DNA from 3 places in the Apilactobacillus sp. EABW-1NA genome. Region 2 is predicted to be linked to each of the others. Evidence: predicted binding sites of a transcription regulator. Region 2 holds the regulator's gene; each other region holds the start of a gene.
The links. The regulator CtsR, encoded in region 2, represses protease genes until heat stress. The targets are predictions, from matches to a motif close to TTGGTCAAAAAAGGTCAAANA.

Region 1 (10,797 bases), on a different contig from region 2:
TTGTTACCTGTGATGGTTGCAAAAACTACATGTGCTTTCAAAGTAATATACGTCCTTTCGCAATCTGATAACTAATTATACCAAATGTAAAATGGGATGTTAAATAAAGGAGTGAGAGTAATGGCATCTAAAATTACCATGATTGAAGCCCAAAAGAGAAAAGGGCGTTTTAATGTATACGTAGATGGGGTATACGCGTTTCCAATCAGTGAAAACGTAATGATTAAATATCGTATCTTTAAGGGAATGGAAATCGACGATGAGCTAAAAGAAGAACTAGTCAATGCTGATGACATTTCCAAACTTTACAGTAAGGCGATTAACTTCTTATCCCACCAATTAAGAACTGAAAATGAAGTCGTAAAGAAGCTTCAAACCTATAGTGAAAACGAACAACACATCGCTGCAGTCATGCAAAAGCTGGTTGAATTAAAACTAGTTAATGATCAAAGCTATGCCGACAGTTACGTGCGAACAGAAGTAAAGAAGCAGGATAAGGGACCATCGAACGTCTTTTATAAGCTAAAGGAAAAACAAATCAACGAAAACTTGATTGAAAACGCCTTGAATAACTTCTATTCACACGAAGAAATGATTGAAAACTGCCAAATTCAAGCCGATAAAATCTTTAAGAAACACAAGCGCGACGCGTACAAGAACCGTTTGGATAAGACCAAACTAGCATTGATGAAGAAGGGTTACCCAACCGACGTAGTTTTAAGCGTCATGGAGGATATGGACTTTCAAGTCGATGAAGAAGACCAAATGGATTTATTGAGACAACAGGGTGACAAAATTTGGCATCGTAATCGTAAGTACGATGGGATGCAAAGAGTCATGAAGACCAAGCAAGCACTTTACCGCAAGGGGTTTGATATGGATGATATCAATTCATTCATAGATGATAAAAATATGGATGAATAAAATGGTATAATGGTTATTGGAGGTTTCGAATATGTTTAATAAAATTAAAAATTCCTCGATAATCCTATGGACAGTGGAATTGCTACTGGTCGTAAGCATTATCTGGATATGTACAAAACTTGAGTTTATTTTCAGCCCAATTGGGATGTTTATCTCAGCAGTATTCATGCCAATCCTAATCGCCGGGGTATTGTTCTACATGTTAAACCCAGTGGTTAATCTAATAATGAAAATTAAAATTAGTAAAACCAAAAGAATTTCCCGTAACTGGGCAATTTTGATTGTATACATATTTCTAATTGGAATAATCGTATATCTATTTTCATCATTTTTACCACGTTTGGTAACGCAGGTAACCAACTTGGTTACTAACCTACCAAAGATTGCAGACGACATTAACCATTATGTGGAAGTGCACAGTCAAAAAGGTATCTTTAAGAAATTCTATTCATCTGAATACATTTCCTCACTACAAAGTTACGTTTACAACTACTTCCAACACAGTTTAGGTGGAATTACTTCTAGTGTCGGATCAATCATTTCAACCGCTGCTTCAGCCGTGATTGTGATGATTACCGTTCCAGTGGTATTGTTCTACATGCTAAAGGATGGTCACAAGATGATTCCAAACATCGCTAAGATGTTACCACCAAGAAGTCGTCGTAGAACCATCAAGCTATTAGGCAAGATGAGTGACACCATTTCTCACTACATTGGTGGTCAAATGATCGAATGTTTATTCGTTGGTGTATTCACATCCATCGGATACGTTCTAATCGGCCAAAAGTATGCACTACTATTAGGGGTGTTTGCCGGAATCTGTAATATCATTCCATACGTTGGTCCATACATCGGAATCATGCCATCAGTATTCGTTGCGCTTTCTACCAGTGTCAGCGAATTAGTATGGGTGGTAATCGTGGTAATCATTGTTCAACAACTAGATGGTAACTTGGTTTATCCAAATGTAATCGGAAAGTCTTTGAATATTCATCCACTAACCATTATAATTATCTTAATGGCTGCCGGAAATATTGCTGGTTTAATGGGAATGATTCTAGCAATTCCACTATATGCCGTTGTGAAAGTGGTCGTGCAATACATCTACAGTATTTGGATGATTGAACAATCACACAAGTGAGTTAGCAAAAACAAAGAGAGACAAAGCAGGAGATAATATGACAAAAGTAATTACTTATGGAACATTTGACCTACTACACAAGGGTCATGTTCGTTTATTAAAACGTGCCAAGGAATTAGGTGACGACTTAACAGTTTGTGTTTCTACCGACGAATTTAACGCTGAAAAGGGTAAGAAGGCTTACACTTCATACGAAGACAGAAAGTATGTTTTAGAAGCTATTCGTTACGTTGATCACGTGATTCCAGAAAACAACTGGGACCAAAAGATTAAAGACGTTGTTGATAACAACATCGACATCTTCGTTATGGGAGATGACTGGGAAGGCAAGTTCGACTTCCTAAAGGACTACTGTAAAGTCGTTTACCTACCAAGAACTGAAGGTATTTCAACTTCTAAGATCAAGAAAGACTTAGGTCTTACTGACGAAGACGATTGGAAGAAATAAAAAAGACATCCTCGATTTAATCGGGGATGTTTTTTAATTCACATATGGAAGATTGTTTTAATATGTTACAATTGTATTTATATATTATAAAACGGAAGGATTCGAATAATGGGTAATAAAAAAATAGAGCAAAGCGTTGATAAACGTCGTACTTTTGCCATCATCTCTCACCCGGATGCTGGTAAGACTACAATTACTGAACAATTACTATTGTTTGGTGGAATTGTGCGTGAAGCCGGTACTGTTAAGGCTAAGAAGTCAGGTAACTTTGCAAAGTCTGACTGGATGGAAATTGAAAAGAAACGTGGAATTTCCGTTACTAGTTCAGTGATGCAATTTGATTACGCTGGTAAGCGTATCAACATCTTGGATACCCCTGGGCACCAAGATTTCTCAGAAGATACTTACCGTACTTTGATGGCCGTTGACTCTGCAGTCATGGTTATTGATGCTGCCAAGGGGATTGAACCACAAACTAAAAAATTATTCCAAATTTGTAAGATGCGTGGAATTCCAATCTTTACTTTCATGAACAAACTTGACCGTGATAGTCGAGACCCAATGGAATTAATCAGTCAACTAGAAGATGTCTTGGGAATCGAAGGATACCCAATGAACTGGCCAATCGGTTCAGGAAAAATTCTAAGAGGACTATACGATCGATACAACAAACGTGTCGAACTATACCGTCCAGAAGATGAAAACAATCCATACTTACCATTGGATGAAGACGGTAACTTGTTAGAAGACAACAAGTTAGCTGACGACAGTGTTTACCAAGATGCTAAAGAAAGCATGGATTTAATCACTGAAGCGGGTAATCCATTCGACGAAGAAAAGATTAAGAATGGTGAACAAACTCCCGTATTCTTCGGTTCAGCCTTGGTTAACTTTGGGGTAAAGACTTTCTTAGATGCTTATCTAAACTTTGCACCAAAACCAGGTGAACACGAAACTGAAAACGACGTTGAAGTAAAACCTGAAGATGAACAATTCACTGGTTTCATCTTTAAGATTCAAGCTAACATGAACCCTAAACATAGAGACCGTATTGCATTCGTGCGTGTATGTTCTGGAATGTTTGAACGTGGGATGGACGTTACTTTGGAAAGAAACCAAAAGAAACTGCGTCTATCTAACGTGACTGAGTTCATGGCTAACACTCGTGAAAACGTTGAAAACGCCGTAGCTGGTGACATCATTGGTTTATACGATACTGGTAACTTCCAAATCGGTGATACCATTTACTCTGACAAACGTGATGTTAAGTTCACCAAGCTACCTCAATTTACACCTGAACTATTCATGAAGGTTTCTGCTAAGAATGTTATGAAACAAAAATCATTCCACAAGGGAATCCAACAACTAGTTCAAGAAGGTGCGGTTCAACTTTACACATCTTACACTACCGGTGACTACATTCTAGGTGCCGTTGGTCAACTTCAATTTGAAGTTTTCCAATTCAGAATGCAAAATGAATACAACTCTGAAGTTGTAATGGAACCAATGGGTAGCAAGACTGCTCGTTGGATTAACCCAGACCAATTAGACGAAAAGATGTCTTCATCTAGAAACATCTTGGTAAAAGATGGTCATGGCGATCCATTGTTCTTATTCGAAAACTCATTTGCTGAACGTTGGTTCAAGGAAAAGTATCCAGATGTAGAACTTACATCAAAACTATAAAACAAAAAGAGCTTAGATATTATCTAAGCTCTTTTTTTACGTCATCGGAAACGATGTAGTGCAGGTTATTAATTTCGACCCATTGGACATTGTTTTGATCAACAATTTCTTGAGTGACGATGAACGAGTTACCATTGTGGAGGAATCCAATACAGCTACCGTAAGGGAAGTTGTACACGGCCACACTCTGATGGTTATCATTTTCAATTGTAGCAGGGTAGTGCACTTGTTTAATATTCCATGAATCTGTATTAGTTAGTTCTTTAGCGAATGGATATTGCATTCTAAAAAAGTTTCTATCGACTATCCATTGGTTTGGCCCGATGTTTAACCACAGAGCGTCGTCAGTGGTGACTTGATAGAATACTTTCCAAATACTTTTCTTTGGTAATAAGACGTGAAGCACATCACCGTTAGTATCGTTGTAAACTCTGGTGTATTCTCTTAAACGAATGTAGAACGTGTCCTTTTGGACGCTGTGCCAATCGTTTCGACGGTAGTAGATTATTAAATGCTTCATGTAGTCATCAAAGATACCGTTTGAATCACCTGAATAGTTGATTAGTTTAAAACCAGATAGTTCTGGGATGTTAATTTGAAATTCGTTGTTATATTTACCGATAGCCATTTGAGGAAGACGAATCATTGAATATGTATCATAGTTAATGAAGAAAATATTAACTGGTTTTCCATTCAATCGATTATATTGAAGGGTGACTTCGTTATCTTCTTTTTGCATGTAGGTGGAAACACCCATTATTTTGAATAAAACGTAGTGATCAAAATCGGGGATGATGAAACTGACTGGATCACCAACAAATCCGTGAATTACGTTGAACTCATGAAGATAGTGACCGTCTTCATCTACATAGTAGATAGTCATTTTTGCCCTTGGTTTAGGAGAAGGAGAAGGGGAAGGGGTTTCTTCAATATTATCGGTGGGTGCTTCTACAGGTTCATCAACGGTTTGCGTTGTAAAATCTGTGAAGTCATTTGCTTGTGGTTCATCTGGTTGACGTTTGGGTTTAAACAAACGAATGATGTCATGAATAAAATGAAACATACCTTTTCCTCCTCTCTAATAACCATATTAACATATGATAGTACAAAAAAAGTTAAAAAAACAGCTAAGAATAAGTCTTAGCTGTTTTTATATCTGTTCAATTATTTTGCGTTAACGAATACTTTGTTTTCATCGTTGACCTCAACGCTTAGGTGCTTGCTACTTGGGTTGTTTAGATAATAGTCCGCGACCTTATCTTCAACTTCTTCTTGGATTACACGGCGAAGTGGACGTGCACCCATTTCTGGGTTGTAGCCTTTTTCGACTAGTTTATCCTTGGCAGCATCAGAAACATCGATGGTGATACCACGGTTTTTAAGCATCTTGTTAACGTTGTCTAGCATCAAGCTGACAATCTTCTTCAAGTCATCCTTGCTTAGTTGGTTAAATTCGACGATGTCATCGAATCTGTTTAGGAATTCTGGTTTGAAGTAATCACCCAACTTATTCAATACTGAATGAGTCTTGTTATTAGCTTCAGCACCAAAACCAACACTAGCGGTGGAGGCACCGGTACCGGCGTTACTTGTCATGATGATGACAGTATCCTTGAATGATACGGTTCTTCCCTTAGAATCGGTCAAACGACCATCATCTAGGATTTGTAGAAAGGCGTGTAAAACGTCAGGGTGAGCCTTTTCAATTTCATCAAAAAGAATTAGGCTGTATGGATTTCTTCTTACCTTTTCGGTTAATTGACCGGCTTCATCATAACCAACGTAGCCAGGAGGTGAACCAATTAGTTTAGAAATTGAATGTGGTTCACGGTATTCGGACATGTCGAATCTAATCATTGCTTCCTTGGAACCGAATAGTTGCTTAGCTAATTGCTTTGCAAGTTCAGTCTTACCAATTCCGGTAGTTCCGACAAATAGGAATGATCCGATTGGACGACCGGTTCCGTTGAAACCAATTCGATTACGTTTGATAGCACGAGCAACTTTTTCAATTGCTTGGTTTTGTCCAATGACGCTACCAGCAAGTTTTTTGTCTAAGTCCTTTAGATTATCCTGTTCTTGTTCTTGCAATTGACCAACAGGAATCTTGGTGATCGATTCGATAATTCCTTCAATATCCTTCGCAGATACAGTAGGGTAGGTATTATCGGATTCGTCGAAGTCCTTTAACTTGTAGTTAAGTTCTTCAATCTTATCACGATAGAAAGCGGCCTTTTCATAGTCTTCCTTTTGTAGGGCATCCTTCTTTTCGCTTTCACACTTGCTTAGTTCTTCCTTTAAATCATCAGGCGACTTAACGTCTGATTTGATATTAAGTTTAGAACCGGCTTCATCGATTAAGTCGATAGCCTTATCTGGCAAGAAACGATCTTGGATGTAACGGTTTGATAGGTAAACCGCAGCCTTGATGGCATCATCACTGTATTTGACGTGGTGATACTTTTCGTAGCGACCCTTGATACCGTTTAAGATATGAAGAGCTTGTTTTAATGAAGGTTCATCAACTTGGACGGTTTGGAAACGACGAGCAAGTGCTGAATCTTTTTCAATCCCACGGTATTCGTTTAATGTAGTAGCACCAATTAGTTGGAAACTACCACGAGCTAAAGCAGGCTTTAAAACGTTTCCTGCATCCATGGCACCGTCGGCATTACCGGCACCCATAATTTCATGAATTTCATCAATGAATAAAATGATGTTCTTGTTGGATTGAACTTCCTTGATTAGTTCTTGCATTCTTTGTTCGAATTGACCACGCATGGATGTTCCTTGAACAATGGATACAACATCTAATCTGATGACACGTTTGTTCTTTAATTTATCTGGAACTTCGTGATGGGCAATCTTTAGCGCTAGTCCTTCGACGACAGCAGTCTTACCAACACCGGCTTCACCAATTAGAACAGGGTTGTTCTTGGTTCTTCTGTTTAGGATTTCAATCACACGATCGATTTCCTTATCACGACCGATAACAGGATCAATCTTGTTCTTTCTTGCTAAGTCGGTTAAATCATATCCATACTTTGCTAACACAGAGTTGGAATTGTTGTTATTGTTATTTTTTTGCTGATTGTTCTCAGGACGGCGGATAGAATTTTGATTGTTTTGATTCATCGCGTTAAATAGGTCATCTAAGCTACTGAAACCAAATGGATCATTCATCATATCAACACCTCCATTGTTACGATATTGTTCGGATTGTTGACTCAATTTTTGGTAACAGTCCTGACAAATATCAATATGTCTTTTTTCGCCATTGAAATTGACGAGTAAATGAATGGTTGCCTCATTTATATGGCAGTTTTCACATTTCATACGACTGCTCCTTTCTGAAAACAACTAAATGGTTAAAGATTGTTTTGACCTTTACTGACCATTTGTAAAAATATTATAACTCATCGTAAATTTAGTGCAAGCAATTTGATTAGATTAAAATAATGTCTATTTTTTTCATATTTTTTAATTATGATATGTTTTAATTAGTAGCAATCGTATATAATATATATTGAAAGAGGGAATATAATTATCGCAGATAAGAATTATACTGAATTATTAAATGACCTAAAAGACAACAAAATCAAAGAATTGGTAGTCAAACCCGACGAGTTCACTGAGTTTCAAGTTGCATACATGAACTTTGATACCAGAAAGCGCGTGATAGGGAAGGCCGATCAGAACGGTGTAATTACGTATACTTACCTATCTGATAGTGGTACCAATAGTTAAAAATGTTGAGTTTTATCACATTAATTGATATTCTAAAATTAGTATAAGAATAAAAGGAGATTTTCAAAATGGAAAAACGTCAATTTAAAGTTGTTTCTGAAACTGGAATCCATGCTCGTCCTGCAACACTTTTAGTTCAAACTGCTACTAAATTCAAATCAGAATTAAAATTAGAATACCTTGGCAACACTGTTGACTTAAAGTCAATCATGGGTGTTATGTCATTAGGTGTTGGTCAAAATGCTGAAGTAACTGTTATTGCTGATGGTCCTGACGAAAAAGACGCAATTGAAGCAATTGCAAAGTCATTCAAAGATGAAGGATTAACTGATTAATTACAAGTTATATATGGTACGTTTATTAAAATAATGAGTCAGAAATATTTTATGTATGGTTGTCATAATAGTTCATTGTCATTATTGAACGAATATGGAAACAACTACTTCGATAGAATTGTTCTGGCTCGTTTTTTTTATTAAAATAGGGAATTATGGCATTCACATGAGTTTGCAATGCAAACAGCAAAACAATATAATTACAAATAATTAATAATAAAAGAAAAGGAGGTGCTACTATGAATATTGGAATTTTTACGGATACTTATTTTCCACAGGTCAGTGGGGTTGCCACATCCATTAAGACATTAAAAGATCAATTGGAAAAAGATGGTCATCAGGTGTATATCTTTACTACAACTGACCCTCACGTTGATAAGGCCACATACGAAAAGAATATTTTTAGATTTTCCAGTATCCCCTTTATTTCTTTTACTGACCGCAGAATCGCGGTAAGGGGAATGATCCAAGCTTATCAAATTGCTAAGAAACTTAACTTGGACATTATTCATACACAGACTGAGTTCTCAATGGGAATCATCGGTAAGTTCGTTGCGAAGTTCTTAAGAATCCCATGTGTACATACTTATCACACCATGTATGAAGACTACTTGCATTACGTAGCAAAGGGTAAGCTATTAAGACCGGTACATGTTAAAGATGCAACCTTAGCGTTTTGTCACAACATGTCAGGGGTAGTGGCGCCAAGTAAAAAAGTATTAGACACGTTAGTTAGATACGGGGTAAAGAGTCCGATTAGGATTATCCCAACCGGAATTAATATCAATAAATTTGCGACTCAATCTGATTTTGATTTACGTAAATATTTAGGGGTAGATAAGGACGCTCCTGTGTTATTATCAGTGAGTCGTTTGGCTTACGAAAAGAACATCAAAGAATTAATTGATTGCATGCCAACAATCTTGGCTGACAAACCATTAACCCAATTAGTGATTGTTGGGGATGGACCAGCCGGAGAAGACTTGAGAAAACAAGTCGATGACATGAAGCTAAATGCCAACGTTAAATTCGTTGGTGAAATTAATAACGATGAGGTATATAAATATTACCGAGATGCCGACTTGTTTGTATCGACATCTAATTCTGAATCACAAGGTTTAACTTATATTGAAGCAATGGCTGCCGGAGTTAAGGTAGTGGTTGCATCAAGTCCATATACTGAGGACCTATTAAGTGATAAGGCATTAGGGATGACCTTCTCAAATAAAGATGGCTATGTTTCAAGCGTATTGGAATACTTGAATCAAACTAAAGCTAAACCAGATCAATCAAAGGAAGAACTTAGACAAACTAAGTTACATGAAATATCATCTGAAAACTTTGCCAATCGAATTGTGGCTTTTTATAAGAGTGCCCAATTAGATTTCAACAAAGAATTTAGCGATGATAATGGGATAAGCGACTAGGAGGATTTATGATAAAAATAGATATGTTTTCAACTGCCGACAAGGTAAAGGGACAAGGAGTTGGTAGTGCCTATCTAGAGTTAATTAAATTAATGGAAAAGCGTTTTTCAGATGAGTTTGACATTGAAATCAATGATCCGAAGAAATCTGATATTACTCACTACCATACAATTAATCTAAGATATTACTTCTCTACATTTCAAAAGAAACGTGGAAGAAGAATTGGGTATGTGCACTTCCTACCAGAAACATTGGAAGGAAGCTTGAGTTTGCCCAAACCAATCAAATGGATTTTTTATAAATATGTAATTGCGTTTTACAAACGAATGGAACATATTGTAGTAGTTAATCCAACTTTTATACCTAAGTTGGAAGCATACGGGATTAATCGTGACAAAATTACTTACATTCCAAACTTCGTAAGCAAGAAGGAATTCTATCCTTTCACCGAAGACGAAAAGATGGCTGCTAGAAAGGAACTTGGTATCGATAAAGACAAGTTCGTCGTAGTGGGAACTGGTCAGGTGCAAACTAGAAAGGGAATTCTTGATTTTGCCAAACTAGCTGAGGAAAACCCAAATGTCGAATTTATTTGGGCAGGTGGTTTTTCATTTGGTAAAATTACTGATGGATACAAGAACTTAAAACTCTTGGTAGATAATCCACCCGCAAACCTTAAATTCCCAGGAATTGTGGACCGTGATAAATTAGTTCAATACTACAATATTGCTGATTTATTCTTACTACCATCATTTAACGAATTGTTCCCAATGTCAGTACTGGAAGCATTCTCTTGTGGAACTCCAGTAATGCTTAGAAGTTTAGACTTATATAAAGAAATCATCAGTGGTTACTATGAACCATTTACTACTTTTGAAGAAATGAATGATAGTTTAAATCGCTTAATTGATAATCGAGATGAACTAAAAGAATTGTCTGATAAAGCACTAGCTGCATCTGATTACTATTCAGAAGATCATCTAGCTTCAATTTGGCATAAATTCTATAAAGGTCAGATAAAAGAGGGATAGTAATGTCGAAGAGAAATGTAATAACGTTCTTTATGATGTTTATAATCGGGATACTGAT
Region 2 (10,797 bases):
TAACGGCATCTTTTTTGTTTGCCATCAATTTCTTCATATTCAAAACGACTTGAATGTATTAAAATAGTATATTAGAAAACGAAATTAAGGAGATTATTATGATAGTACTTGCTGGAACCATTGGAGCCGGAAAAACCTCTTTAACTAAGATCCTATCTGCTCATCTTGATTCAACTGGGTATTACGAATCAGTGGACGATAACGAAATTCTTCCATTGTTTTACAAGGATCCTAAGAAGTATGCATTCTTATTACAAATTTACTTCTTAAATACACGTCTAAACAATATTGAAAAGGCCCACAACGAAAAGTTAAGTGTTATGGACCGTTCTATCTACGAAGATTCATTACTATTTAGATTGAATGCTGATATGAAACGTGCCACTTCAACTGAAGCTGATATCTACGATTCATTGTTGGAAAATATGATGGAAGAAATTCCTGGTTCATTGAACCAAAAGAATCCTGATTTATTAATCCACATCAACATTTCATTCGATACCATGTTAAAACGAATCAAAAAACGTGGTAGAAGTTACGAACAAGTGGATAAAGATCCAGAACTATACAACTATTACCAAGACTTAAATAGTCGTTACAACGACTGGTATGACAACTACGATTTATCTCCTAAGATGCAAATCGACGGTGATAAGTTTGACTTTATCGAAAACGAAGAAGATTTAGCAGCAGTTCTAAAACAAATTGATGAAAAAATTGCTGAATTGAACTTAAAATAGTTGCCAATCACATTTTTTTATAATATTATTGAGTCAACAAATAAACGCAAGGTATGTTTTTAAGTAGACAACAAAGAGATGCAATGGTTGGTGTGAATTGCAAGTCGAAATTCCGGCATACGCAAAAGCGGGTAGGTAATGCTACACGGCAGGTGACCGTTATCTCCAAACGAGTGTTTAGCATGTGCTAAGAACTTGGGTGGTACCGCGAAAAGAAGACCTTCGTCCCAATGGATGGAGGTCTTCTTTTTTATTTGCAAAATTGGAGGTATTTACTATGTTAGATATGAAAATGATTCGTCAAAACGCTGACTGGGTAAAGGAAAAGTTAGCTACTAGAAATATCAAAGCTGAAACAATCGATGAACTATTAGGTTACGATGAAAAGCGTCGTGAACTAATCGTAAAAAGTGAAGGATTAAAAGCTAAGAAGAACGAAGTATCAAAGAAAATTGCGGAAGCAAAACGTAACAAGGAAGACGCTGCTGACGCCATCGCTGAAATGCAACAAGTAGGTAAGGAAGTTAAGGAATTAGATGAACAACTTGAAAAAGTTGAACAAGATCAACAAGACTTAGCGGCGCACTTACCAAACATTCCAGCAGATGACGTTCCAGTTAGTTTGACTGAAGAAGGTGCCGTTGAACTAAGAAAATACGGTGAACCACGTAAGTTTGACTTCGAACCAAAACATCACTGGGACTTAGGTGAAAAGTTAGGCATCTTAGACTTCGAAGCAAGTGCTAAGGTTGCCGGTAGTCGTTTTGTTTACTACATGGGTGCAGGTGCACAGCTAGAACGTGCCATTTACAACTTCTATTTAGACCAAAATGCTAAGGCTGGTTATAAAGAAGTATTACCACCATACATGGTAAACTCAGCATCAATGTTTGGTACTGGTCAATTCCCTAAGTTTAAGGAAACAAAGGCCGGTTTCGAAATTGCTGACAGTGATTTAACAATGATTCCTACTGCCGAAGTTCCATTGGTAAACTACTACAGAGATGAAGTAATGGATGCAGACAAACTACCAGTTAAGTTCACTGCACTATCACCAGCATTTAGATCAGAAGCTGGTAGTGCCGGAAGAGACACAAGAGGTCTAATTCGTCTACACCAATTCAATAAGGTAGAAATGGTTCAATTCACTAAACCTGAACAATCATGGGATGCACTAGAAAGCATTACTGCACATGCAGAAGACCTATTGAAGATGCTAGGTATTCCTTACCATGTAATCACATTAACTACTAGTGACATGAGTTTCACTGCTGCAATGACTCATGACATCGAAGTATGGATGCCAGCTCAAGGTCGTTACCGTGAAATCTCAAGTTGTTCAAACACCACTGATTTCCAAGCACGTCGTGCACACATCCAATACAGGGATGAAAATGGTAAACTACAATATGTTCACACTCTAAACGGTTCTGGCTTAGCTGTTGGTAGAACTGTAGCTGCTATCTTAGAAAACTTCCAAAATGAAGATGGATCAATCAACATTCCAGAAGTACTACAACCATACATGGGTGGTAAGACTAAGATCGAAAAAGAAGACTAATTGAATAGTTATAACTAAAGCGATAATCGAAAGATTGTCGCTTTTTTATTTTTTTGAAAAAAAGGGTAGACAGATAGCAGAAATTTAGATATAATATCTTTTGTTGAGTTAAAGAGAACGGCTCAGAAGCAAGTCATATCAACAATTAAGTAAAATTTCTTGTTGACATCACTTGAAAGAAATGATATTATTAAATAGTTGTCTTGTTAAGAGATAACTTGGAAGACCTCATGGAGGATTAGCTCAGTTGGGAGAGCATCTGCCTTACAAGCAGGAGGTCACAGGTTCGAGCCCTGTATCCTCCATATGAGCCGTTAGCTCAGCCGGTAGAGCATCTGACTTTTAATCAGAGGGTCGGCAGTTCGAACCTGCCACGGCTCATTGGCTCTATGCCATATACATTTTAATATAATCATGCGGGCGTGGCGGAACTGGCAGACGCGCTAGATTTAGGTTCTAGTTTCCTTATGGAAGTGGGGGTTCGAATCCCTTCGCCCGCATTTGCAATTTGCATAATTGCTGCCGACTTAGCTCAGTTGGCTAGAGCGCTTCACTAGTAATGAAGAGGTCGGGTGTTCGAATCATCTAGTCGGCATTATGCGGAAGTAGTTCAGTGGTAGAACATCACCTTGCCATGGTGGGGGTCGCGGGTTCGAATCCCGTCTTCCGCTTTTGCATAGTTCTGCCGGGGTGGCGGAATTGGCAGACGCACAGGACTTAAAATCCTGCGGTTAGTGATAACCGTACCGGTTCGATCCCGGTCCTCGGCATTTCAATAATTTAATACTATTATGCACCCATAGCGCAACTGGATAGAGTGTCTGACTACGAATCAGAAGGTTGTAGGTTCGACTCCTACTGGGTGCATTTTTTTATTTTCGGGAAGTAGCTCAGCTTGGTAGAGCACCTGGTTTGGGACCAGGGGGTCGCAGGTTCGAATCCTGTCTTCCCGATAATATAACCAAAAGAGAAAACATTAATTTGTTTTCTCTTTTTTGTTTTTCGTTAAAAATCTTTGCATTTTCAATATAAGTCCGTATAATTATAGTCAGAATTAGTCAAAGAAAGAGGTGGTATTATGCAGGGTAAGAATATTTCGGATATTATTGAGAAGTATTTAAAGGAAATGATTGCTGAAGACGAGAGAGTCGAAATAAGTAGATCTGATATTGCCAGCCATTTTGATGTGGTTCCATCACAAATTAACTACGTTATTAAGACTAGGTTTACCATTCAAAATGGATACGTAGTCGAAAGTAAACGTGGTGGCGGTGGATATATCCGCATTGAAAAGGTGAAGCTGCTTGATAATATAGATATTTTAGATACGCTGATTAATGCCATTGGCGACGATTTAACACAACGTGAGGGTAAAGCAATTATCAACACTTTGGTGTTAAATGATCTAATTACTGACAATGAAGCCGATTTAGTGTTAGCATCTATTAACAAGCAGACACTAGCCGTTGGCAACAAACTACTTGAAAATGAGATTAGAGCGAATATAATGGTCGCAATACTTGATCATTTAAGATACAAAAGCTAGAAAGTGAGGCACGATATGGATAACATTTTTACTCCAAGCGCAAAGAACGTATTGATTTTGGCACAAGAACAAGCCAAAGTGTTTGGCCACCAAGGGATTGGGACAGAACACTTATTACTAGCTTTATCTATGGAAGATAACGGCATCGCAAAGTCAGCCTTAAAGCAATGCGATGTACACGAAGATGATATTAAAGGCGAAATGGAAATCTTGGTTGGATACGGTAACTTAACCGATTCAGACAAGGACACATACCTACCATACTCACCTAAGGCTGAAGCAATCTTGACCTTATCTGGCCAAATTGCGAAGAAATACGGTGCAATTAAGATAGGAACAGAACACTTATTACTTGCCATCTTAGATACTCCAGACACTTTAGCTGCTAGAATTCTAGTGGCACTAAACGTGGTCGAAGTAAACGACGTAAAGAAGGTGCTATTACGCAAGATGGGATTCCCAGGCGATTCAAGTTCAAACTCAAAGAACATTCCACTACCAGGAACTAGAGCAGCTCGAAACAATGGAACTACTCCTACATTAGACTCACTTGCTACTGACCTTACTAAGTCAGCCAAAGATGGTCTAATCGATCCTACTATTGGTAGAGACGATGTTATCAAACGTGTAATTCAAATCCTTAGTCGTCGTACTAAGAACAACCCAGTGCTAATCGGGGAAGCAGGGGTAGGTAAGACTGCTGTTGTTGAAGGCTTGGCACTAAAGGTTGCTCACAGACAAGTTCCAGAAGACATGCAAAATAAGCGTATTATGATGCTTGAAATGGGAACTCTAGTCGCTGGTACTAAGTACCGTGGTGAGTTTGAAAAACGTTTAATGAAGATTATCAGTGAAATCAAGTCAGTTGGTAATGTAATCCTATTCATTGATGAACTACACACTCTAATGGGTGCCGGTGGTGCTGAAGGAGCTATCGATGCTTCTAACATCCTAAAGCCTGCGCTTGCAAGAGGAGATCTTCAAACCATCGGTGCTACTACTTTGGATGAATACCAAAAGTACATCGAAAAAGATGGTGCATTAGCTAGAAGATTCGCAACTGTTTCAGTTGATGAACCTACTAGAGATGAAGCTGTCGAAATCCTAAAGGGAATTCGTCCTAAGTACGAAAGCCACCACCAAGTAAAGATTACCGATGATGCGATTGAAAAGGCCGTTGATTTATCAAGCAGATACATCAGCAACCGTTTCCTACCTGATAAGGCAATCGACTTGATGGATGAAGCAGCCGCAATGGTTAGAATCAACAACCTAGACGAAAACAATCCATTAGAAGAACTAGAAAACAAGATTAACGAATACAGTACTCAAATGGAAAGTGCCATCGAAGAACAACGCTTCGAAGATGCCGTTTCACTTCGTCAAAAGGAACAAGAACTACAAGAAGAACTAAAGACTAAGCGTCAAGAAACCGCTGATATCAAAAAGCAACGTCAAGAAGACCACAACTTCGATATCGAAGAAACCGGTGAAGATGTCGCTAAGGTTGTCTCAGAATGGACTGGGGTTCCAGTAACTAAGATGACTAAGGCTGACAGCAAGCGTTTGGTTAACCTAGAATCAATCCTACACAAGAAGATTATTGGTCAAAACGAAGCCGTTTCTGCCGTATCACGTGCAATTAGACGTGCTAGAAGTGGAATCAAGGATCCAAATAGACCAATCGGTTCATTCATCTTCTTAGGTCCTACCGGTGTTGGTAAGACTGAATTAGCTAAGGACTTAGCTGAAGAAATGTTTGGTTCAAAGGATGACATTATCAGAATTGATATGTCAGAATACATGCAAAAGGAATCAGCTTCTCGAATGGTTGGTTCAGCTCCAGGATACGTTGGATACGATGAAGGTGGCCAATTGACCGAAAAGGTAAGACAACATCCATACTCAGTTGTCCTATTCGATGAAGTAGAAAAGGCTCATCCAGATGTCTTCAACTTGTTACTACAAGTATTAGATGATGGATACCTAACAGATTCTAAAGGTAGACATGTCGACTTTAGAAATACTGTCCTAATCATGACTTCTAACCTAGGTGCTAGAACACTACGTGATAAGAAGACTGTTGGTTTTGGTGCTGAACTAGATCATGACGATGAAAACTACAAGCTAATGAGAAAGACGGTCGAAGAACAAATGAAGAGATTCTTCAGACCAGAATTCTTAAACCGTATCGATGAAACAATCATCTTCCACGAACTAAACGAAAAACAAGTTCAAGAAATTGTTAAGCTAATGGCTAACGATTTATTGAAACGAGTTCACGACTTAGGAATCAACGTGAAGATGACTCCAGCAGCAATCGAATTAATTGCTAAGAATGGTTTCAATCCTGAATACGGTGCACGTCCAATTCGTCGTGCATTGCAAAACGATGTTGAAGATAAAGTTTCTGAAGAAATTCTTTCTGGTGAAATTAAACCAGGGGATGACGTTTCAATCGGAGCATCTAAAGGCAAGATTACAATCACTAAAAAAGAAGCCGTTAAGGCATAATAAAAAAGAGGGAATTATCCCTCTTTTTTATTGTCTAAATCTTGACTTTGTATACCTTCGAGAGTATCATACTAAATATATAACTACGAAGTGAAATGTGTGTCGGCGATCTATTGTCCGTCAGACACGCCTATATTAACCAAAAATAAGCTTCAATTTGAATTGCTTATTTTGGTTTTTTTTTGCTCATTTTTAGATAAAAAGGGTAAAAAAATGCATTTGTAACACAATTGTAATATTTCACTTACGTAGAAATTTTTGGAGGGGTGAAGAACTTGGCAGGACATTTAGTTAAATATGGTAAACACCGTATTCGTAGAAGTTACTCTCAAATCAAGGAAGTTCTTGATTTACCTAATTTAATTGAAATTCAAACCGATTCATACAAGTGGTTCTTAGATGAAGGTTTGCGTGAAATGTTTAACAGCATTATGCCAATTGATGATTTCCAAGGAAAACTATCCTTAGAATTCGTTGATTACCAATTATTAGAACCTAAGTACACTGTTAATGAAGCAAGAGATCATGAGGCTAACTACTCAGCTCCACTTCATATCACATTGAAATTGACCAATCATGAAACTGGTGAAATTAAGACCCAAGATGTATTCTTTGGCGATTTCCCATTGATGACTGATCAAGGTACTTTCATTATTAACGGGGCGGAACGTGTAATTGTTTCACAATTAGTTCGTTCTCCTGGTGTATTCTTCCACAAAGAAGAAGACAAGAATGGACGTATCAGCTATGGTACTACTGTAATTCCTAACCGTGGTGCCTGGATGGAATTCGAAACTGACGCAAAGAACTTATCATACGTTCGTATTGATAGAACTAGAAAGCTACCAATTACTGAACTAGTTCGTGCATTAGGTTTCGGTTCAGATGACGAAATTACTCAAATTTTGGGTAGCAATGATAGTCTTTCATTGACTCTTGAAAAAGATGTCCACAAAGACACAGAAGATTCACGTGTTGAAGAAGCATTAAAGGACATTTACGAACGTCTACGTCCGGGTGAACCTAAGACTGCTGATTCATCTCGTAGCCTATTGACTACTCGTTTCTTCGATCCAAAACGTTACGACATGGCTCCTGTTGGTAGATACAAGACTAACAACAAGTTAAGCCTAAAGACTCGTTTACTAGGATTAACCCTTGCTGAAACTTTAGCTGATCCAGATACTGGTGAAATTATTGCTAAGAAGGGTACTGTAATTGATAAGAATGTCATGAAGGAATTAGCTCCATACTTGGACCGCGAAGACTTCAAGGCATACACTTTCAACCCTTCAGAACAATCAGTTGTTCCAGAACCAATGACTGTACAAATCATCAAAGTACAATCAGAAAAAGACCCAGATCATGTTGTTAACATGATTGGAAACGACAACATCTCATTGGATTACCATCACATCACTCCAGCAGATATTATTTCTGCTATCAACTACTTCTTCAACTTGCAAGAAGGAATTGGTGAACCTGATGATATTGACCATTTAGGTAACCGTCGTATCCGTTCTGTTGGTGAATTACTACAAAACCAATTCAGAATTGGTCTAGCAAGAATGGAACGTGTAGTAAGAGAACGTATGTCAATTCAAGACACTAGTACTGTTACTCCACAACAATTAATCAACATTCGTCCTGTAGTAGCTTCAATTAAGGAATTCTTTGGTTCATCACAATTGTCACAATTCATGGACCAAACTAACCCATTGGGTGAATTAACTCATAAACGTCGTCTATCTGCATTGGGACCTGGTGGTTTGACCAGAGACCGTGCCGGATACGAAGTTCGTGACGTTCACTACACTCACTATGGTCGTATTTGTCCTATTGAAACTCCTGAAGGTCCTAACATTGGTTTGATTAACTCACTTTCAAGTTATTCTAAGGTTAACAAGTACGGTTTCGTGGAAACACCTTACCGTCGTGTATCATGGGATACTCACAAAGTAACTGATAAGATTGATTACTTATCAGCTGACGAAGAAGATAACTTCGTAGTTGCTCAAGCTAACTCTCCATTAAATGAAGACGGATCATTCAAGAACGATGTTGTTATGGCTAGATACAAGTCAAACAATATTGAAACTAAGATTGAAAACGTTGACTACATGGACGTTTCTCCTAAGCAAGTAGTTTCAGTTGCCACTGCATGTATTCCTTTCTTGGAAAACGATGACTCCAACCGTGCCTTGATGGGTGCCAACATGCAACGTCAAGCTGTTCCTTTGGTTAACCCACATGCACCACTAGTTGGTACTGGTATCGAATACAAGGCAGCTCATGACTCTGGTGTTGCTTTAATTTGTAAACACCCAGGTACTGTTGAATACGTTGACGCTGACGAAGTACGTGTTAGAAGAGAAGACGGTTCATTAGATACTTACAAGCTAATGAAGTTCCAACGTTCAAACGGTGGTAAGAACTACAACCAACGTCCAATCGTTCGTGTAAACGACAAGGTTGACGCTGATGAAATTCTAGCCGACGGTCCTTCAATGGAAAACGGAGAACTTGCTTTAGGTCAAAACCCAGTTGTTGCGTTCATGACTTGGCAAGGTTACAACTTCGAAGATGCCATTGGTATTTCAGAAAGATTAGTTCGAGAAGATGTATACACTTCAATTCATATTGAAGAATACGAATCAGAAACTAGAGATACCAAACTTGGACCTGAAGAAATGACTAGAGAAATTCCTAACGTTGGGGAAGACGCTTTAAGAAACCTTGACGAAGAAGGAACTATCAGAATTGGTGCTGAAGTACATGATGGTGACATCTTAGTTGGTAAGGTTACTCCTAAGGGTGTAACAGAATTATCAGCTGAAGAACGTTTACTACATGCTATCTTCGGTGAAAAGTCTAGAGAAGTCCGTGATACTTCACTACGTGTACCTCACGGTGGTGGCGGTATCGTTCAAGACGTTAAGGTCTTCACTAGAGAAAATGGTGATGAATTAGCACCAGGTGTAAACAAGATGGTTCGAGTTTACATTGCTCAAAAACGTAAGATCCAAGTAGGGGACAAGATGTCTGGTCGTCACGGTAACAAGGGTACTGTTTCCATTGTTATTCCTGAAGAAGATATGCCTTACTTACCAGATGGTACTCCAATTGATATCCTATTGAGTCCCATGGGTGTGCCTTCACGTATGAACATTGGACAAGTTCTTGAATTACACTTAGGTATGGCTGCTAAAAAACTAGGTATCCACGTAAGTACTCCGGTATTCGACGGTGCTCGTGATTCAGATATCTGGGACGCTGTTAAGGAAGCTGGTATGGCTTCAGACGGTAAGTCAGTTGTTTACGATGGTAGAACCGGTGAACCATTCGATAAACGTGTTGCAGTTGGTGTAATGCACTACTTGAAACTTGCTCACATGGTTGACGATAAGATCCATGCTCGTTCAATTGGACCTTACTCACTAGTTACTCAACAACCACTTGGTGGTAAAGCACAATTTGGTGGACAACGTTTTGGTGAAATGGAAGTTTGGGCCCTAGAAGCTTATGGTGCCGCATACACACTACAAGAAATCTTGACTTACAAGTCAGATGACGTTGTTGGTCGTGTTAAGACATACGAAGCTATTGTTAAGGGTGAACCAATTCCTAAGCCAGGTGTTCCTGAATCATTCCGTGTTCTTGTAAAAGAACTTCAAGCTCTAGGATTAGACATGAAGGTTCTTAACGAAGACAACCAAGAAATCGAACTTCGTGACTTAGACAGCGAAGAAGACGACGGTGTTGTTAACGTTGATGCTTTAAGCAAACTAGCTGAAAAGCAAAAGAAAGAACAAGAAGAAAAAGATGAAGAAAAGTCTGAACAAGACGATAAAGCAAACACCAACTTTAAGGAATAAAGAAAGGGGACTATCCATTGGTCGATGTAAACAAATTTTCAAGCATGCAAATTGGATTAGCTTCTTCTGATAAAATTCGTAGTTGGTCATTTGGTGAAGTTAAAAAGCCAGAAACTATCAACTACAGAACTTTAAAACCAGAAAAAGATGGTCTATTCGACGAAAGAATTTTCGGTCCTACAAAGGATTGGGAATGTGCTTGTGGTAAATATAAACGTATTAGATACAAGGGTATCGTCTGTGATCGTTGTGGAGTAGAAGTTACACGTGCTAAAGTACGTCGTGAACGTATGGGTCACATTGAATTAGCTGCTCCAGTAACTCACATTTGGTACTTCAAAGGAATTCCAAGTCGTATGGGTCTTGTATTAGACATGAGCCCACGTGCTTTGGAAGAAATTATCTACTTTGCTTCATACGTTGTTACAGATCCTGGTGATACTCCACTAGAAAACAAGCAACTAATCTCAGAACAAGATTACCGTGAAAAGAAACTTGAATACGGTAACCGTTTCGAAGCTAAGATTGGTGCCGAAGCAATTAGAACTTTATTGAACAATG
Region 3 (10,797 bases), on a different contig from region 2:
ATTTTTGCTTCTTTTCCTTATCAGTGATTGATGACTTAAACGCTGGTTTTACAGACAATTGCTTGTATTGTTCACTAGTAACGTTACTGGTCTTAACGTTAATGGCAGCTTGCTTTTGGTTCACAATTGATAATAAATCGGCCTTAACGTCGCTATCCAAAGAGCTACTTCCAACAAAGTTAATCTTGTATTGGTTGTTTTCCTTGGAAACCTTGATATAACCATCAATATTGTCCTTCTTAAGTTCTTTTTTGGCAGTACTTTCGGACTTGATGCTGGAATCAATGGAATCTTTATCCTTGGATACTAGTTCGCTTTTAACGTTTGAATCCCCGACAACGGCGACTTGATAGTTGTCAAAGTTGCTGGTTGAACTGGCAACTAATCCACCGATTCCAGCACTAATTAAGACTGAAATAATTGGTGTGACTAGTAAAGCGATGAAACTCTTTGATTTTAAGTGGAGTAGGTAGTTTCTCATGAAGACAATATTGAACTTATGCATGTTTTGCCACCGCCTTTTCTCTAAAGATTTCATCTAATGTAGGTGGTTGTTGGCTGAATTCTTCGATGTATTCACCACGACTCACGGCGTTGAAGAGGGCCTTACCATATTCTTCATCGGTAAGGGTAATCTTGTAACGGTTATGACCACGTGCAACCACTTCACTGACACCATCAAGTGCAGCTAGTTCATTTACGGACATGTCGGTTGTCACAAAGACGTGCTTCTTGCCAAATTGGTTTCTGATTTCGTCAACGCTACCGTTTAAAACGACGTTTCCGTTTCTAAGCATGACGACGTGATCACAAAGTTCTTCAACGTTGTTCATGTCGTGACTTGAGAAGATGATGGCAGAGCCATTTTCCTTAGTTTTGATGATTTCTTTCTTTAAAAGATCGGCATTAACTGGGTCCAAACCACTAAATGGTTCATCTAAGATTACCAACTTTGGTTCATGAATTAAGGTACAGATTAATTGGACCTTTTGTTGGTTACCTTTAGATAGTGATTTGATTTTGTCCTTTGCTTCTCCCTTAACCTCGAAGCGTTTTAACCATGAGTCGATACGTTCTTTGACCCATTTTTTATCGCGGCCCTTTAGTTCCGCAAAATATGTAATTTGACTTTCAATTGTTAGGTCTTCGAATAGACTCCGTTCTTCTGGAAGATATCCCACTTCGTTGAAGTCCTTAACAGTGATTTCGTGATTGTTTAATGTAATTTTCCCATCAAATTCGATAAAACGAAGAATGCTATGAAAAGTTGTTGATTTACCAGCTCCGTTTTGTCCGATTAGACCTAGAATTTGGCCATCTTTCGCCTCAAATGAAACGTTGTTTAAAGCTTGGACTTTGGAAAATGATTTCGAAATATTTTCAATCTTTAAGATAAGCTCATCTCCTCTATTTTGATAAGCCTAATAATATCATAATGATATTCAAATTAAAATTTAATTTTTAACGAGTAAAACTATACATTGAGTATGGATATCATTACCGGATTTACGGAAATGGAAACACTTAATTATAGTGCTTTCTGTTTGTGATTAGGTGAACAAAGTTGACCTATTTTTTAATTAAAAATTGATATTTTATGTAAAAAAACATAGTGAAAATTAATTATTTTCTAGCTGCCAATGGGTTGAAACCCTTTATTGACACTGATACAATCGAATTGGAAACGTTAATAGTATCTAAATTAAAGGAGGGCGTTTTTGATGGTTCAAGTTGATGAAATGATTAACAATTTAGTAAGTAATGCACATACTGCATTAACTGAATTAGAAGGTTTAGATCAATCACAGGTAGACTCAATTGTAGATGCAATGGTCCAAGCTGGTTTGGATAACAGTGCGGAATTGGCAAAATTGGCTCATGAAGAAACTGGTCGTGGAAACACGCATGACAAGACTATGAAGAATATTTTTGCCAGTGGTCAAATTGGTAACTTCGTTAAGAATCATAAGACTGTTGGAATTATCGATGAAGACGATGAAGCCAAAACAGTTACAATTGCAGAACCATTAGGGGTTCTAGCTGGTGTTACTCCAGTTACCAACCCAACTTCAACTACTTTATTTAAGGCAATCATAGCGATGAAGACTAGAAACCCAATCGTATTTAGTTTCCATCCACAAGCTTTGAAGTCCTCAATAAAAGCAGCTGAAATTGTATTAGATGCAGCCGTTAAAGCAGGGGCGCCAATGAATTCAATTCAATGGATTAGTGAACCAAGCATTGACGCAACCAATGCTTTGATTCACCACCCTGGTGTTGCAACGATTTTAGCGACTGGTGGACCTGCCATGGTCAAAGCCGCTTACTCAAGTGGTAAACCCGCATTAGGTGTGGGTCCTGGTAACGCACCATTATATGTTGAAAAGTCCGCAGATTTAGATGCAGCAGTTAAAGACATCGTATTATCAAAGACCTTTGATAATGGTATGATTTGTGCCACTGAAAACAGTCTGGTAATCGATTCATCCATCTATGATGACATGAAGAAACGCCTAAGTGACGCTGGTGTATACTTCATTGCTGAATCAGATCAAGACAAGTTAGCACAAACTATGTTTAACCCTGAAACTGGTGGTGTTAACGGACCAATCGCTGGTCGTTCAGCTAAGCAAATTGCTGACATGGCCGGAATTGAAGTTCCAGAAGGTACTAAGGTATTGGCCGCAGAACTAACTGAAGTTGGTCTTGACCACTTACTTTCAGGTGAAAAGCTTTCACCAGTTGTATCAGTATACAAGGTAGCTGATTCTGACCATGCATACGATACTCTAGAATCAATCCTAAACTATGGTGGATTAGGTCACACTGCCGGAATTAGATCAACTGATTCTGATGTGATTACACAATTCGGTATCAAGATGAAAGCCTGCCGTATCCTAGTCAATACTCCTTGCTGTCTAGGTGGTGTTGGTAGCATCGTTAACGGATTGGAACCTTCACTAACTCTAGGAACTGGTTCATGGGGATTTAACTCTATTTCACATAACGTTACAGACTTTGATTTACTCAACCTTAAGAAAATTGCTTACCCACGTAAGAATAGTAACTTTGAAGAACTTATTAAAAAGTATATGTAATTAAAAAAGACTAGGCATTTGCCTAGTCTTTTTATTATGCGTGAATTAATAGTTTGATTAAGATTAGTGCCACGATGGTTTGAATTAGCCCAACTGAAACACTGTAGATAGCAAAACGCTTTCCGGCTTTTAGGAACGCTTTTAAGTTTAGACGTAAACCGATAGCAGCTAGCGCGATGATTTCACACCATGAGCTCAATAGGTGAGCGGTGTTTCCGATGAAAGCTGGAAGGTGGAAGAAACTATTTAGGATACAGAAGATTAAGAACCATAGAACGTACCATGGTAGGAAATCAATCTTACCTTTCTTCACTTCTGCCTCAACTTCTTTTTCGGCGTTAGCTAATGCTTCGTTTTTAGCATGAATGCGTGCAAACACAGTTACCACAACTACTAACATGATGATTCGCATAATCTTGAATAGAGTCGCGAATTGGACAGTAGTTTGGTTAACCATTGTTGCACTGGCGATAACTTGTCCAACTGATTGAACGGTACCACCAATCAAGGCACCACGTAGCATGTCAACGTGACCAAATACCATGGTACCGATGACTGGAAGAGCTAGCATCATTACGGTTCCCATTAGGTTTACCAATGTGATACTCATACCGGCATCTTCATCGGAAGCGTTAATGACTGGCTTGATGGAAGCAATTGCGGATGATCCACAAACCGCGTTACCACCGGCCATGCAAAGGTAAATTCCTTCACCGAAGTGAAGCCATTTACCAATCATGATGGCTGCGATAATGGTGATGGCCATTTGGATGATGATGAATAGTAATCCAGACCAGTGTAATTGAAGAATGGTTTGGAAAGTGATGGTAAGACCAAGTAGCATTACTGAGTATTCTAGTAATCGTTTTTCAGCAAACTTGGTACCAGCACTTAGAACTGGTTGCTTTAAAACGGTGTTACCCAACACAATTCCAATTAGGATTGCGATGGTGGCTCCACCGATGTTTGGAATAATAGCTGTAAGAAATTGACTAATAATTGCAATAATGGTTGCAGCTAGAAATCCAATGGTACGTTTTTTAATCGTATCAATCATATGAATTTCTCCTTTATTTATAATATTTAAATTATATCACGTGAGGCAAGGCTTCTAAACCGTTGAATTATTAAGCTTTAGTTAATATGATTTTGATAATATTGACATATCACGTATAATTATAAGTAATAGGAGTGATAATTTATATATGTGGAATATAATTGCGATTCTTTTATTTATTTTTGCAATTTATGAAGTGGTCAAGAGTATTAAAGACCGTGGTGTCGTCAGAGACATCTTGAACAATTATGACAACGTCGTTAAAGTACGTGCCATGATTGAAGAACATAATGATGATAGCGAGATTGTTAACGCTATTAAGGATGAATTCAATGTTAGATTCTATCCTGCAACTAGAATTTTTATGAGTGTCAAAAAAATGAAGTAAAACAAAAAGCCTAACGTTTAACACGTTAGGCTTTTTTTATTTGTTATTTGCGTTTTACAACGGAATTTAAGATTAGACTAGCAATCGCGATTAATACTAGTAATAGAATCAACGCGTGAAGTGATCCAACCGCAGTTCCGTTTGCTTCGTTACCGCTACTCAATTGACTGATAGTAATGATAGCTGAAACGATGGAAGTGGCGATGGCACCTGAGATTTGTTGGATGGTGTTGAAGACGGCATTTCCGTCGGTTCTTTGTTCACCATTTAGTTGGCTTAATCCACTTGTCATGATGTTACCAAATGATAATCCCATGCATAGCATGTAGATTACGTAGAAGATTAAAATCATGGCGTTACTCAAATGAGTACCGAAGATGGTGAATAATACCAAACCAATTAGTCCGAATAACATTCCTAATGCTAGTGGCTTGTAAGCGCCGAAGCGGTCGTACAAACTACCGGATAGTGGGGCAAAGATTGCACCAATTGCGGCACCAGGTAATACCAATAAACCAGCGATGAATGCTGATGAGTGGTTTACGATTTGCACGTAGTTAGGCAAGATGAATGATAAACCTAGTGTAATGAATTGTAGGATAAAGAATCCAACAATGTGACCAGCGAACTTGTGGTTTTGAAGAACTGAAAGATCCAAGATGGCATTCTTACTTCTAATGCAGTGAATGTAAAGGGTAATTAAAGCAATCACGCCAATGATGATTGGAAGAGTGACAACGGCACTTAGGATATTGCCAGCACCCATGTTTGAGAAACCATAAACTAGGCCGGTGAAGGTAATCACGATTAGGATTAGGCCGACAAAGTCTAAGCTAGTCTTTTCAATTGCACGTTTTTGTTCGATGTTCAAAACACCCAAGATTAAAGAAATCACTAGGATTGGTAATAGGATGGCGAAGATGTAACGCCAACCGATTGAAGATACCACAATTCCACCGAAAGTAGGACCAACGGCAGGGGCAATGGCGGTAATCAAGTTACCAACCCCCATCATCACACCGATTTTTTCGGCAGGAACTTGATCCAAGATGATGTTAAACATCAATGGTAGTGCAATCCCTGTTCCAAATCCTTGGATAACACGACCTAGTAATAATACTGAAAATGTTGGGGCGCATAGGTCGCACACAACCCCTAGAATAAATAGTAAATTGGCAACGATAAATAATTGCTTGGTTTTAAAATTACGGTTCAATATTGCGGAAAGTGGTACAACAATTGAAACGATTAGTAAATAGATTGTGGTCATCCATTGAACAGTACTGGTACCGACGTTAAAGTCGTGCATCAAAGTCGGAAATGTGATGTTCATTGAAGTTTCAATGACAACACCACTAAAGGACATGATTCCAGCTGCGATGACTGATAGTAATGTCTTTAATGAAATTTTGCTATCCATTATTAATCCCCCATGTGTTTAATGATTTTATCTAAGCTACTCTCTAGGGCATCGTACTCTTCATCAGACAAGAAACTATGGATTTGCTGTTGCGTTTCAACCATGAACTTTTGAATGTCGTCTTCGTATTGAACAGCTAAATCGGTTAGGATAACCTGTTTTTGACGAGCGTCCTTGTTCGATTCAACACGTCGGACTAATCCCTTATCTTCCATTCGCTTCAATAGCGTTGAAGCGGTGGAACGACGGATGTTGAATTCGTGTTCGATGTCCTTTTGAAACATTTCTTGATCGTAAAACAGGGTCAAGAAGTCGATTACGGACATCTGCATACTTGTTAAATCGTATTGAATCGCAAACTTATCAAATTTTTTGGTAAGTTGGGTTGATGCAATTTTTAGTTGTCTTCCAATATTTTCTGTCATGAATATCACTTCCTAGATTTTGTTAGCATGCTAACAATTATAAAAGGGAAAAAATAAAAATGCAAGCGAAAAATGAACAAAAAAAGAACCCCGCATAAGCGAGGTTCTTTTTTACTATACTTCCAAAATCTTTGATAGGAATGATTTTAGACGATCGTTCTTAGGGTGGTTGAAGATTTCATCTGGAGTACCTTCTTCTTGGATGATACCGTCATCAACGAATACCACACGGTCAGCAACTTCTTTAGCGAAGCCCATTTCGTGGGTAACAACAACCATTGTCATACCTTTTTCTTTAGCTAGCTTCTTCATAACGTTTAAAACGTCACCGACCATTTCAGGGTCAAGGGCAGAAGTAGGTTCATCGAATAGCATGATGTCTGGGTTCATTGCTAAAGCACGGGCGATAGCAACACGTTGTTTTTGACCACCGGATAGTGAACTTACTGAAGCGTCAAATTTGTTTTCCAAACCAACAACTTCTAGTAACTTCTTAGCTTGTTTTACAGCATCTTCTTTTGTTAGCTTACCTAATTCAACAGGGGCTAACATGATGTTTTTACCAACTGATAGGTTGTTAAATAGGTTAAAGTGTTGGAACACCATACCGATTTGTTCACGAACCTTATCAATATCAACACCTTTTTTGGCGATGTCAGTGCCATGAACAACAACTGAACCTGAAGTTGGTTCTTCTAACTTGTTTAAAGTTCTTAATAGAGTTGACTTACCAGAACCAGAAGGGCCGATAATAACAACTACTTCGTTATCTTTAACTTCAAGATCTACACCACGTAAGACATGGTTGTCTGCGTATTGCTTGTGTAAATCGGTTACTTTAATTTTGCTCATATCTTAGCTCTCCTTTTTACCCAGTTTGATAGCCAAGTTAATAGGGTGATTACAACTAGGTAGATAATTGCAACCATTGCCCAAACTTTGAATCCTTCAAGGTTTCTAGCGATGATAATCTTACCAGTTTGAGTAAGTTCTAGAATACCGATAATTGATAGGATTGAAGTATCCTTCAAGGTAATGATGAATTGGTTAATGAATGATGGAACCATTAGCTTAACACCTTGAGGTAGGATAACTCTTCTCATTGACTTACCGAATGGTAAACCAAGTGATCTAGCGGCTTCCATTTGACCTTTATCAACTGATTCAATACCACCCTTAACGAAGGCAGCAATGTATGCCCCTTCATCTAACATCAATGTGATAACACCGGCTATGAATGCAGGGATTCTAGTACCGGTTAATGTAGGAATACCTGTGTAGATGAATAATGCTAGAACCAATAGAGGCATACCTCTAAATAAGTAGATAACTGTAGCGGATAACCAACGGAAGAACTTGATAGGTAGAACTCCGAACAATCCAAAGATTATACCAAATACTGTAGCGAAGAAGATTGAAACAATTGTTAACCATAGTGTTTGTAGGAAACCTTGCCATAAGAAAGTCTTGTTTTGCTTCAAGATACCAAAGAATGAGTGATTGTCTTCAGCATTCTTCTTGGAGTTTAAGTACTTGTCCATAATCTTTTGGTATTCACCTGTTTTCTTTAGGTGAGCAAGACCAGCGTTGAATTTCTTTACTAATTCTTGGTTAGTACCTTTTTTTACACCAAATGCAATTGGTGTACCTGCAGCAGGTTTAGTAACAATTTTTAACTTAGTACCTTGGTTGATACCGTACTTTAATACGGGTTCGTCATCGAAACATGCAACAGAGTTTCCAGTTAAAACATCTTCATAGACGTTGCTTGAATCATCGAAAGTACTGATTTTAAATCCGTATTTCTTTTGGATTGATTGGGCGTATTGAGCACCGGTAGTACCGGTCTTTACTGCAATAGTCTTACCCTTAAGATCATTTAGACTCTTAATGTCGTTGTTAGTTTGTGATACAGCCATAACAACTCCTGAGTTGTAGTATGGTGTAGAAAAATCGAATGATCCTTTACGTTCGGGAGTAACTGACATACCAGCAATCATACCGTTTAATTGACCAGATTGAACGGCTTGGATAGCACCGTTAAAACTAGTAGGCTTAAGATTGATCTTAAAACCTTGATCCTTGGCAATTGCTTTCATTAAGTCGATGTCAATTCCGACGTATTTATTGTTGTCGTTTGCATATTCAAATGGTGGGAAAGTAACATCTGTACCAATTTGATAAGTCTTTTCTGCAGCATTTGATTTAGTAGGTGCTGAGAATAAACCGAATGCAACGACTAATCCAACAGTTAATACCATTAACCATCGAATTACTGATGAATGTCGCTTCATTAGTAAAACCCCTTTTCAAGTAAAATCTTTTCCACGTTATCTTTCATAACATTGTATGTTTTTATCATATCAGAACCGGCAAGCGTTGTATATCTGAAAACACTATTTTTTTAAAAAAGTTAAGCTTCTATGTTATAAAATATGACATGTTAATGGATGTATAAGCTGGAAGTCAAAACTTTATAAAAATTTTACCTTTGATAAAACCTTTATGTATCAAGGGTTTTCGACTCTTATGTAAGGAAAAGGTCAAAAAAGGTCAAATTTAGTATTGAATTATGTAATTTGGGTGGTATTATATTCTTTAGATAAGGAAATAAGAGAATAATTAAAAGCCTTATCTAATACATGCCGTGTTTGGCTAATGTATTTGAAAATAAAATATTATATGAAATGTGAGGGATGTACTATGGCAAGAAGTCCATTTGATCCATTTAACGATGATTTTGACAAAATTTTTAACCAATTTTTAGGCGATACAGGTAACTCAAGTGCCCAACGTCGATACATGATTAATGGTCAAGAAGTTACCCCAGAACAATTAGAAGAACTAAGAAGAAGTGGCCAACTACAAGGTGGTCAACCTAATACCCAACAAAAAGCTACATCTAATAAAGGAGGAATTCTTGAAAAGTTAGGCCGAAACTTAACTCAAGAAGCTAGAGATAATAAGTTAGATCCAGTAATTGGAAGAGACAAGGAAATCCAAGAAACTGCTGAAGTATTATCAAGAAGAATCAAGAACAACCCCGTGTTAGTTGGTGATGCCGGTGTCGGTAAGACTGCCGTTGTTGAAGGTTTAGCTCAAGCAATTGTTAAGGGTGACGTACCTGCATCAATTAAGAACAAAGAAGTTATTAGTATTGATATCTCTGGTCTAGAAGCCGGAACTCAATATCGTGGTAGTTTTGAAGAAAACATTCAAAACTTAATTAAGGAAGTCCAAGAAAAGGGTAATGTTATCCTATTCTTCGATGAAATCCACCAAATCCTAGGTGCTGGTAATGCCGGCGACGAAAGTGGCTCCAAGGGATTAGCAGACATTATCAAGCCTGCATTATCTCGTGGTGAAATTACCGTTATCGGTGCTACTACCCAAGATGAATACAGAAACACAATTTTAAAGGACGCTGCTTTGTCTCGTCGTTTCAACGAAGTGCAAATTAAGGCGCCAAGTGAAGAAACTACTTTAGAAATCTTGAAAGGTATTCGTCCATTATACGAAGAACACCACAATGTGATTTTACCTGACGAAGTATTGAAGGCTGCAGTTGACTACTCAGTTCAATACATTCCACAAAGAAGTCTACCTGATAAGGCCATCGACTTAGTAGATATGACTGCTGCACACTTGGCTGCGCAACACCCAGTCTTAGATCAAAAGCAAATCGAAGACGAAATTGAAGCTGAAAAGAAAGCTCAAGAAGATGCTGCAGCTAAGGAAGATTACGAATCAGCTTTAAACCACAAGAACAAGATTGAAGAACTACAAAAGCAAATTGACAACAAGAGTGACGAAAAGAAAGTCACTGCTACTGTCAATGATGTTGCTAAGTCAGTTGAAAGATTGACTGGTGTTCCTGTTGCTAAGATGAGCAGCACTGACATCGAAAGATTAAAGACTATGGGTGACCGTCTAAAGGGCAAGGTGATTGGCCAAGACGAAGCCGTTGCCGCAGTCGCTCGTGCTATTCGTAGAAACCGTGCTGGTTTTGACGAAGGTAACCGTCCAATTGGTTCATTCTTATTCGTAGGTCCTACTGGTGTAGGTAAGACTGAACTTGCTAAGCAATTAGCTAAGGACATGTTTGGTAACAAGAACAATATTATCCGTCTAGATATGTCAGAATACTCCGACCCAACTGCTGTTTCCAAGTTGATTGGTGCTTCAGCTGGATACGTTGGATACAACGACAACAACAATACTTTGACTGAAAAGGTCCGTAGAAACCCATACTCAATCGTATTGCTAGATGAAATCGAAAAGGCTAACCCACAAGTGCTAACACTTCTATTACAAGTATTAGACGATGGTCGTTTAACAGACGGTCAAGGGAATGTGGTTAACTTCAAGAACACCGTTGTAATTGCTACTTCAAATGCCGGATTCGGTAA

Region 1: the regulator CtsR is predicted to act here: its motif matches at 7,577-7,597, upstream of OEZ61_RS05465 (ATP-dependent Clp protease ATP-binding subunit).
Region 3: the regulator CtsR is predicted to act here: its motif matches at 8,928-8,948, upstream of OEZ61_RS03125 (ATP-dependent Clp protease ATP-binding subunit).

The regions. Positions count from the first base shown of each region.
Region 1 covers NZ_JAPDKO010000016.1:3,504-14,300, reverse strand. The annotation lists gene OEZ61_RS05495 (flavodoxin) at 1-41, opposite strand, end outside; gene recX (recombination regulator RecX) at 121-924, shown strand; gene OEZ61_RS05485 (AI-2E family transporter) at 956-2,065, shown strand; gene tagD (glycerol-3-phosphate cytidylyltransferase) at 2,103-2,513, shown strand; gene OEZ61_RS05475 (peptide chain release factor 3) at 2,622-4,199, shown strand; gene OEZ61_RS05470 (MucBP domain-containing protein) at 4,219-5,262, opposite strand; gene OEZ61_RS05465 (ATP-dependent Clp protease ATP-binding subunit) at 5,364-7,535, opposite strand; gene OEZ61_RS05460 (ATP-dependent metallopeptidase FtsH/Yme1/Tma family protein) at 7,716-7,946, shown strand; gene OEZ61_RS05455 (phosphocarrier protein HPr) at 8,015-8,281, shown strand; gene OEZ61_RS05450 (glycosyltransferase family 4 protein) at 8,521-9,708, shown strand; gene OEZ61_RS05445 (glycosyltransferase family 4 protein) at 9,717-10,739, shown strand; gene OEZ61_RS05440 (lysylphosphatidylglycerol synthase transmembrane domain-containing protein) at 10,742-10,797, shown strand, end outside.
Region 2 covers NZ_JAPDKO010000010.1:42,894-53,690, reverse strand. The annotation lists gene OEZ61_RS04250 (deoxynucleoside kinase) at 99-740, shown strand; gene serS (serine--tRNA ligase) at 1,018-2,301, shown strand; tRNA gene OEZ61_RS04240 (tRNA-Val) at 2,534-2,606, shown strand; tRNA gene OEZ61_RS04235 (tRNA-Lys) at 2,610-2,682, shown strand; tRNA gene OEZ61_RS04230 (tRNA-Leu) at 2,718-2,801, shown strand; tRNA gene OEZ61_RS04225 (tRNA-Thr) at 2,823-2,896, shown strand; tRNA gene OEZ61_RS04220 (tRNA-Gly) at 2,901-2,972, shown strand; tRNA gene OEZ61_RS04215 (tRNA-Leu) at 2,986-3,071, shown strand; tRNA gene OEZ61_RS04210 (tRNA-Arg) at 3,095-3,168, shown strand; tRNA gene OEZ61_RS04205 (tRNA-Pro) at 3,181-3,254, shown strand; gene OEZ61_RS04200 (CtsR family transcriptional regulator) at 3,380-3,847, shown strand; gene OEZ61_RS04195 (ATP-dependent Clp protease ATP-binding subunit) at 3,863-6,361, shown strand; gene OEZ61_RS04190 (DNA-directed RNA polymerase subunit beta) at 6,628-10,236, shown strand; gene rpoC (DNA-directed RNA polymerase subunit beta') at 10,254-10,797, shown strand, end outside.
Region 3 covers NZ_JAPDKO010000007.1:22,052-32,848, forward strand. The annotation lists gene OEZ61_RS03080 (ABC transporter permease) at 1-505, opposite strand, end outside; gene OEZ61_RS03085 (ABC transporter ATP-binding protein) at 498-1,394, opposite strand; partial or broken gene OEZ61_RS03090 (aldehyde dehydrogenase family protein) at 1,722-3,047, shown strand; gene OEZ61_RS03095 (putative sulfate exporter family transporter) at 3,133-4,143, opposite strand; gene OEZ61_RS03100 (hypothetical protein) at 4,304-4,543, shown strand; gene OEZ61_RS03105 (DHA2 family efflux MFS transporter permease subunit) at 4,587-5,963, opposite strand; gene OEZ61_RS03110 (MarR family winged helix-turn-helix transcriptional regulator) at 5,966-6,388, opposite strand; gene OEZ61_RS03115 (amino acid ABC transporter ATP-binding protein) at 6,503-7,240, opposite strand; gene OEZ61_RS03120 (amino acid ABC transporter substrate-binding protein/permease) at 7,237-8,682, opposite strand; gene OEZ61_RS03125 (ATP-dependent Clp protease ATP-binding subunit) at 9,092-10,797, shown strand, end outside.